DNA from 2 places in the Candidatus Pantoea multigeneris genome. Region 1 is predicted to be linked to the other one. Evidence: predicted binding sites of a transcription regulator. Region 1 holds the regulator's gene; the other holds the start of a gene.
What was found. The regulator ArgR, encoded in region 1, controls arginine synthesis, uptake and breakdown. The targets are predictions, from matches to a motif close to ANTGAATAAAAATACANT.

Region 1 (4,421 bases):
GCGTTGATTGGCACCATTAATATTTTGGTGCTGGAAAACCCGATGCAGTTTCAGTTTAAGGTGTTCCTCGATAACGCGCTGGGGCAGATCATTGGCTGCTTCCTGTCACTGCTGGTGATCTTGATCATCCGTGATAACTCAAAAGCACGCACCGGACGTAAAATTCTCAACCGCTTTATGTATGCAGCAGTCTCCGCCATGACCACTAATCAGGCCAGACGCCGGGAAAACCATTTACCCGCGCTGTATCAGCAGTTGTTTATGTTGCTCAATCTGTTCCCCGGCGATATTGAAAAATACCGTATTGCCCTGACGCTGGTGATTAGTCATCAACGCTTGCGACGGGCTGAGATCCCGATCAATGCCGATCTCTCGGCTTACCATCGGCAATTACGTAGCACCGCCGATCGGGTTGTTGCAGCAAGCAATGATGAGAAGCGAGCCTATTACTTCCAGCGTTTGCTGCAAGAGCTCAAGGTCTATCAGGAAAAGTTAGTGCAGTATGACGCTCCCACCGGTGTTATCGAACCGGTACACCGCCTGGCTGCAATGCTAGATAAGTACCAGAACACCCTGATTCGTATCTAACGTCTAACCGCCGCAGCAATGCCGGCGGTTTTTTTTACTCTGTCGTTCAGGCAAAAAAAACGACGCCCGGATAAGCGTCGTTTGTTTGGTAACCCCGGTGCTGCAAAAAAGGGCCCCGGCAGGCGGGGCCAAAGGTCGTCAACGGATTGACGAGGAATTACTTATACAGCTCAGCGGTGACATGATAGCTGTCACCGGTGCGTGCTTCGATAACCCTGTACGCACTGGCTTCCTGCGCATTCGCTTTTTCAGAAAGCTGGGCACGGTAGTCCATAGGCGATCCGGCAGTGCCGCTGATAGTGACAGTGCTACCGACAGATTGCAGATTCTGCTCATCAACCTGTTGTTGAGTAACCAGTTGCGCTGCGGAAGCGCCAAAAGTTATCACTGAGAACAGACCGAGAGTGGCGATGCTGGCTTTGATTTTCATTCTTTTTCTCCAGAGTTAAATCAACAACCTGCGGTGTGCATAGCTTCAGGGCGGGTCGTCGAAAGCATGGCTGGCACCGTTATTCGGTGCCATTGGCCATTATTCTTATTTATACAGTTCAGCGGTGTAGTGATAAGTATTGTCACGGTTAGCTTCAATGATGCGGTAGTGGCTAGCACCTTGAGCATCGGCTTTTTGTGACAGCGCCTGACGAATGTTGGTCTGGTCGCCATCAATACCGCTGATGCTAACAGTCTGATTCATTGATTGCAGGCCAGCGGCCTGATCGTTGCTAACCAGTGATGCAGCGTGGGCACCAACAGAAAGCAGTGATGCCAGACCGATGATTGCGATGGTTAATTTGGTTTTCATGGTGTTATCTCCGAAAAAGGTCTTAGTGGCCTGGAGCTATGGCTACGACGGGCCACCGTGGTATGACAGTGAGTTGGCTGAAACTTAGTTATACAGTTCAGCGGTCGCGTGATAGTTGCCGTTGTTATAAGCCTCAATCACACGGTATGCCTTAGCACCTTGTTTATCGGCTTGATGATTCAGCTGCTGGTTGATGTCAGACGGTGCGCCGTCGATACCGCTTACGCTGATGGTGCCTAAAGAGTGCAGGCCCTGCGCCTGGGTGGTATCGATGTTTTGTGCGGCGAAAGCGCCGAATGACAGTGCAGATAACATGCCCACAGCGGCAATAGCAGTTTTAATTTTCATATTCATTTCCTCGTCGTATCTTTTTTTCTTCATATTCGTGTGATTCTCATCACGGAAACAAGTATAGAACTAATAACCTTTGAAATTAATACTCTGCTAATAATGATTGGTTGTTATCCGTTGTCCTTATGCGTCATTTTAATAACGGAAAGTTATAAAAGATGCTTATTGGTGATGGTTGAGAGGGTATTTATATTTAAAAACAAGCACATAGGGTAATTTATCGTTTTGTGCGAAAATGTTTGGTTTATTAAACTACCAAATGATATTGAAGCAGTTATTTAAACTGGTTTATTTGTGCCTAATAGTGAAAAACGACACATAATGATAAAAATGCGAAAGGGTCTAGCGTCAGGATAGGTCTGGCGACAAGCGAAGCGTGTTTTTTAACACTATGATTTTTAAGCTTTAAATGTTTTAGCCAACGTGAGGGGAAAGATAAGAATGTTGCCAGCAGGTTAACCGCTGGCAAAGGCGAGCGGTAGTTAAAGCTCCTGCTCAAACAGGTCGATAACGGCGTCGTGCAACTGCTTAACCGTGAAGGCGCGTGCTGGGGTAATGAAGATGGTGTCATCCCCGGCAATGGTGCCGAGAATACCTTCCGCTTTACCGAGCGAGTCGAGCAGGCGGGCGATCAGCTGTGCGGCCCCTGGGCTGGTGTGAATAACGACTAAAGCGTCGTTATAGTCGATATCCAGCACGAGGTTTTTCAGTGGGCTGGTGGTGGTCGGGACGCCCAGTTCGGCGGGCAGGCAGTAAACCATCTCCATTTTGGCGTTGCGCGTGCGCACCGCACCAAATTTGGTCAACATGCGTGAGACTTTGGACTGATTAATGTTTTCAAAGCCCTCTTCCTGCAGAGCAGCGACAATTTCACCCTGTGAGCTGAATTTTTCCTGTTTCAGCAGTGCCTTAAAGGCTTTGATAAGATCATCTTGTTTGCTTGGATTACGCATAAGTTACCAGGTTAAGGAGTATTAATAAGGCGAGAGCCTGTGCGGCGTTGACATTATTATGCAGTTAAGTGAATTTTTATGCAATTGATGTGTGGCACTTTTGCTATTGCTAAACAGGCGGCCGGGGATAATAGCAAATTAAGCCAGACCTGAGCAAAAGAGGATCGGCTGGCGCACAGCAGGGCGACGATTCTTGTTATATGCTTGATTTGTAGTTTGACGATATCACTGCCGAACCCTGTCTGCGACGTTTGCTGGCAACGGTCATTCAACGGCGGTGCAGGTGGCTAATAACCCGATAAGCTACCGCACAGGCTGTTGTGAAGTTGATTAGGTCACATCAGAGGGTTTTCCGGCTCTTCACTGCTCCACCTTAATAAGGAGTTCAGGATGAAAGTTGCTGTTCTTGGTGCCGCAGGCGGCATAGGTCAAGCACTGGCGCTGCTGTTGAAAACCCAACTTCCCGCTGGATCAGAGCTTACGCTGTACGATATCGCCCCGGTGACACCGGGCGTGGCGGTTGATCTCAGCCATATTCCAACGGCAGTCAAAGTGCAGGGGTTCAGTGGGGAAGATGCCTCCCCTGCTCTTAAAGGCGCTGATGTGGTATTGATCTCAGCGGGTGTTGCACGCAAACCGGGCATGGATCGTGCCGATCTGTTTAACGTGAATGCCGGCATCGTGCGTAATCTGATCGAACAAGTGGCAGAAACGGCCCCGAAAGCACTGATTGCCGTCATCACTAATCCGGTCAATACCACGGTGGCGATTGCGGCCGAGGTACTGAAAAAAGCCGGTGTCTACGATAAAAATCGCCTGTTTGGTGTAACCACGCTTGATGTGATTCGGGCAAAAACCTTTGTGGCGGAGCTTAAGCACAAACCGCTGGAAGCGATTGAAGTGCCTGTTGTGGGTGGCCACTCTGGCGTGACGATTTTACCCCTGTTGTCTCAGGTAGCTGGGGTAACGTTTAGCGACCAGGAAGTGGCAGAGATGACCAGGCGTATCCAGAATGCGGGTACGGAAGTGGTAGAGGCGAAAGCCGGTGGCGGATCGGCAACCCTGTCAATGGGACAAGCGGCGGCTCGACTGGGGTTGGCTCTGGTGCGAGCCCTACAGGGGGAAGAACAGGTGATTGAGTATGCTTATGTTGAAGGCAGCGGTGAGTACGCTCGCTTCTTTGCTCAGCCACTGTTACTCGGTAAGGGCGGTGTCGTGGAACGTAAGCCGATTGGCGCTCTCAGTCAGTTCGAACAGGCGGCATTGGATGGGATGCTAGAGACACTAAAAAAAGACATCAAGCTGGGTGAAGAGTTTGTGAAATAGCCAGGCCTTGAGTGACAACCATCAAAAACGAAAAAACCGCCCGACGGTAAGCCGGGCGGTTTTATTTTGCGGTTACAGACCGCCCGAACGGTAACTGCGCCCCGCAGGCGTGCCATTGCTGGCCGGGATTTTTTTACTGCCGTTTTCCATACGCATCTGGAAAGGCGGGAAGGGCATTTCAATCCCATGCGCTTCAAACCCTTGCAGAATCAACTGATGTAGCTCGTGACGCAGTGGCATACGATGCCCCATCTCAGCCGCATAAATGCGAAGTTCAAACAGTTGGATACCCTGCTGTAAATCCACCAGGAAGACATCCGGCGTCGGGTTGTCCAGCACATAGCTACAGCGGTTAGCCGCCTGGAGAAGCAGGTTGGTCACCTCATCGCTATTAGCATGTG
Region 2 (4,421 bases), on a different contig from region 1:
TCCAGCATATCGGTGATGTAAGCGGGCATAGCCAGCGCATCCGGGGCGATAAAGAAGAAGCGGTTGCCGTCGAATTTCGCCAGCGCCTGGGTCAGCGAGTGTACGGTACGGCCATATTTCAAATCGCCGACCATTGCCACATTCAGGTTATCGAGACGATTTTGCGTCTCCTGAATGGTGAACAGATCCAGCAGCGTTTGGGTTGGATGCTGATTGGCACCATCACCGGCATTCAATACCGGAATGCCGCCGGAAAACTCCGTAGCAAGACGCGCAGCCCCTTCCTGAGGATGACGCATGACAATCGCATCAACATAGGTGCTGATGACGGAAATGGTATCGGCGAGGGTTTCGCCTTTTTTACCCAACGAGGTGTTGCCGCCATCGGCAAATCCAACCACAGCGGCACCCAGACGGTGCATGGCGCTTTCGAATGACAGGCGCGTACGGGTTGAGGCCTCAAAGAAACAGCTGGCGATGACGGTATGCTTCAACAGCTCCGGTTGCGGGTTGGCCTTGAGCTTTGCAGCGGTCTCAAGTACCAGCTCCAGCTCATTACGGCTAAGGTCATTAATAGAAATAATATGCTTACGATAAAGCGGGTTGGCCATAGCTTTCTCCTCTGCGCTGCCGGATTACAGACAAAAAAAAGCCCCTGCTAAAAGGGGCTTTTTTGACGATCGGTTCGTTGACGGAAAGAAGCAACAGCCGCACCGCACGCACAATAGCGAGTGTGAACCACAAATTGTAAGCTACGCTGTTGCATGCTTCCTCCCGGCAAATTGTGGCGCATTATACGCATTCACCGGGACGCGGCAAGTGAAAATCGCGGCGCGGGGAAAACGTTTGCGGTGCGTCACGGGCCAGGGGCTTAGCGCTGCCCTAGCGTGGCAACCATCACCGCTTTAATGGTGTGCATCCGGTTCTCCGCCTGGTCGAACACCACACTGTTGCTGGACTCAAACACTTCGTCACTCACTTCCATACCGTCCTGCAAACCGTACTGCTCGGCCATCTGTTTGCCGAGGGTGGTTTGATCGTCGTGGAAGGCGGGCAGGCAGTGCAGGAACTTAACCTGTGGATTGCCGGTTAAATCGAGCATAGCGCGGTTGACCTGATAAGCACGCAGCAGCGCGATACGCTCAGCCCACACCGACTTCGCCTCACCCATTGAGACCCAGACATCAGTATAGATAAAGTCTGCGCCCTGTACGCCCGCGGCAATATCTTCCGTCAGGGTAATTTTACCGCCGGTTTGCTCTGCCAACTGACGGCACTCCGCGACCAACTCCGCTTCAGGCCAGCACGCTTCAGGCGCAACCAGGCGCAGGTCCAGGCCTGTCAGCGCAGCCGCTTCCAGCATGGTGTTGCCCATGTTGTTACGCGCATCGCCAACGTAAACCAGCGTCATTTCATTCAGGGCTTTGCCCGGCAGGTGTTCCTGCATGGTGAGCAGGTCAGCCAGCAGCTGTGTCGGGTGGAACTCGGTTGTCAGGCCATTCCAGACCGGCACGTCGGCAAACTCAGCCAGCGTTTCCACCAGCTCCTGGCCGTAGCCACGGTACTGAATGCCGTCGTACATCCGGCCTAATACCCGAGCGGTGTCTTTCATCGACTCTTTATGGCCGATCTGGCTGCCGCTTGGGCCAAGATACGTCACATTAGCGCCCTGATCGTATGCGGCAACTTCGAAAGAGCATCGGGTGCGGGTCGAGTCTTTTTCGAAGATGAGCGCGATATTTTTGCCTTTCAGGTACTGGGGTTCATTGCCGGATTTTTTCGCGTGTTTTAATTCAGCGGCAAGTTCAAGAAAATAACCGGTCTCGGCCGGGGTGAAGTCCATCAACCTCAGGAAATCACGTTTGTACAGCTGACTCATGGTGCACTCCGTGTAACGCTTAATTGAATTAAAATTCAATTTAACCGTATGAATATTCATTTTCAACCCCAGGGAAAAGAAACTTTCTCTTTTGAGTAGTGGCGCGTCGGGCAGTGTGGGAAAATACTTGTCAAAGAGAAGTTCCCTGCCAAATATTGAGGACACCGCCATGGCATACGAAGAATTGCTGGAAGAACAGCGCGAAGAGACCCGCCTGATCATTGAAGAGCTTTTAGAAGATGGCAGCGATCCTGATGCGCTTTACACCATCGAACACCACCTCTCCAGCGTTAACTTCGACTCGCTGGAAAAAGTGGCCGTGGATGCCTTTAAGCTGGGTTATGAGGTTTCCGAGCCAGAAGAGCTGGAGCTGGAAGATGGAGAGAAGGTTGTCTGTGTGGATATCCTCAGCGAAGGTGCCCTGAATCCTGAACTGATTGATGCGCAGGTTGAACAACTGGTGAACCTGGCAGGTAAATACAACGTCGATTACGACGGATGGGGTACCTACTTCGAAGATCCGGACGCAGAAGATGAAGACGAAGACGGCGACTTCATTGATGACGAAGAAGACAACGGCGTTCGCCACTAAGTAACCAGGGCGGTGTCTATGCACCGCCCTCTGTTTTGTGAAGAATATGACTGAAAATTACGCTTCCCTGCTTGAACCCATCAACCAGTTCCTGCATTGCCCTACGCCACAGGCGTGGATCGATGAAGCCAGCAAGCCAGAAAACCTGACACTGCTTCTGACCGATCATCTGGTGTGTGAACTCAAAGCGGCGCAAACCGCGATTTGGTTTATTCGTAAGTATGTTGCCGATAAACCCAGTGGCGATCTGATGCGTAACTGGTTAAAGCCCTATGAAGATTTTATCTTTCGTGAAAGTAACGACAGCGACTTTATCAACGCACACAGAAGCCTGAGTAAAAGCATTATTGTGCGCAATGAGCTGCCGTGGGCCGACGAACTGTTAGAGAAAATGGTACTGCTGATCAAAGAGGAACTGCACCACTTTTACCAGGTGTGGGAGATCATGCAGGCGCGCGGTTTACCCTACCGTAAAATCACCGCCAGCCGTTATGGCAAAGGGATGATGCGTGAAGTGACCAACCATGAGCCAGACATGTTGGTGGATAAGCTGATTTGCAGCGCCTACATTGAAGCGCGCTCTTGTGAACGTTTTGCCAGTATCGCCCCGTACCTGGATGCAGAGCTGGCAAAATTTTATGTCTCACTGCTGCGCTCTGAAGCGCGTCACTATCAGGATTACCTGGGGCTGGCTGAGCACATCTCACCGCGAGATATCACCCCGCGCGTGCAAGCGATTGGCGCAGCAGAGGCACGCTTGATCAGCGAGCCAGATAGCGAACTGCGTTTTCACAGTGGGGTTCCTGCGTTTTAATCCGCGCTTCCCCCTGAAGGGCAGAGGATTACGCCTCTGCCAGTTCGCGCAGGTACTGGAAGATCAGACGGGAAGACTTCGGTGGTTTATTCGCCGCTTTCTCTTTCTGTGCGTTACGCACCAGGCTACGTAACTGCTGGCGATCGGCATCCGGGTACAGACCCATCACTTCGGCCAGTGCATCATCACCTTTTTCAATCAGACGATCGCGCAGGGCTTCCAGTTTATGGAACAGCGCTACCTGCTGGTTATGGCGGTTTTTCAGCTTATCCAGCGCCTGACGAATCGGATCTTCATCGCGTGAGCGCAGCATTTTACCAATCAGCTGCAACTGGCGACGTCGTCCCTCTTTCTTGATGCGCTGTGCCAGCTCAATGGCATTGCGCAGCTCTTCATCCAGTGGGATTTTGTCGAGGGCGTTTTTACCCAGTTCAACCAGCTCAGCGCCCAGGCGCTTCAGCTCTTCTGCATCACGTTTAATTTCGCTCTTGCTGACCCAAATAATCTCGTCATCTTCTTCTTCGTGATTATCGGGCACATCGTCGAGCCACTCTTCAGGTTGTTTGGCCATTTTGGGGCTCCCTAAAAAAAAGAGGCTAATGCTACCAGTTTATCGGGCGACTGCGAAATTGTTCTCCGACTCTGTTAGACTCAACATATTCACTCCTAAGATTAGACGGCAGGTCGATGAACGTATCTACTCAGGTTGCAGAACAGCGTAAAGTGTTGGAACAGGCAGTCGCACAAGCCCTGGAGCTGGCGAAGGCCAATACAGATGGCGCTGAAGTCGCCGTGAGTAAAACCACCGGGATTGGCGTCAGCACCCGGTATGGTGAAGTGGAGAACGTCGAATTCAACAGCGACGGCGCACTGGGCATCACGGTTTATCATCAGAATCGCAAAGGCAGTGCCTCCTCAACCGATCTCAGCCCGGAAGCGATTAAACGCACCGTGCAAGCCGCGATTGATATCGCACGCTACACCTCCGCCGATCCTTTCGCTGGCCCTGCAGACCCGGAACTGCTGGCGTTTGAAGCACCGGATCTCGATCTTTACCATCCGTGGGAGATTGATGCCGATCGCGCGATTGAACTGGCCGCGCAGGCAGAACAAGCTTCCCTGCAAGCCGATAAGCG

Region 2: a site for ArgR is predicted at 1,902-1,919, ahead of argF (ornithine carbamoyltransferase). Genes of this name have one in related genera too.

The regions. Positions count from the first base shown of each region.
Region 1 covers NZ_VWXF01000002.1:437,654-442,074, reverse strand. Annotated here, with positions in the region: gene aaeB (p-hydroxybenzoic acid efflux pump subunit AaeB) at 1-588, shown strand, start outside; gene yhcN (peroxide/acid stress response protein YhcN) at 746-1,018, opposite strand; gene F3J40_RS07490 (YdgH/BhsA/McbA-like domain containing protein) at 1,124-1,390, opposite strand; gene yhcN (peroxide/acid stress response protein YhcN) at 1,475-1,738, opposite strand; gene argR (transcriptional regulator ArgR) at 2,224-2,694, opposite strand; gene mdh (malate dehydrogenase) at 3,085-4,020, shown strand; gene mscM (miniconductance mechanosensitive channel MscM) at 4,093-4,421, opposite strand, start outside.
Region 2 covers NZ_VWXF01000005.1:136,842-141,262, reverse strand. Annotated here, with positions in the region: gene pyrB (aspartate carbamoyltransferase) at 1-611, opposite strand, end outside; gene argF (ornithine carbamoyltransferase) at 872-1,879, opposite strand; gene rraB (ribonuclease E inhibitor RraB) at 2,049-2,471, shown strand; gene miaE (tRNA isopentenyl-2-thiomethyl-A-37 hydroxylase MiaE) at 2,518-3,285, shown strand; gene yjgA (ribosome biogenesis factor YjgA) at 3,314-3,856, opposite strand; gene pmbA (metalloprotease PmbA) at 3,973-4,421, shown strand, end outside.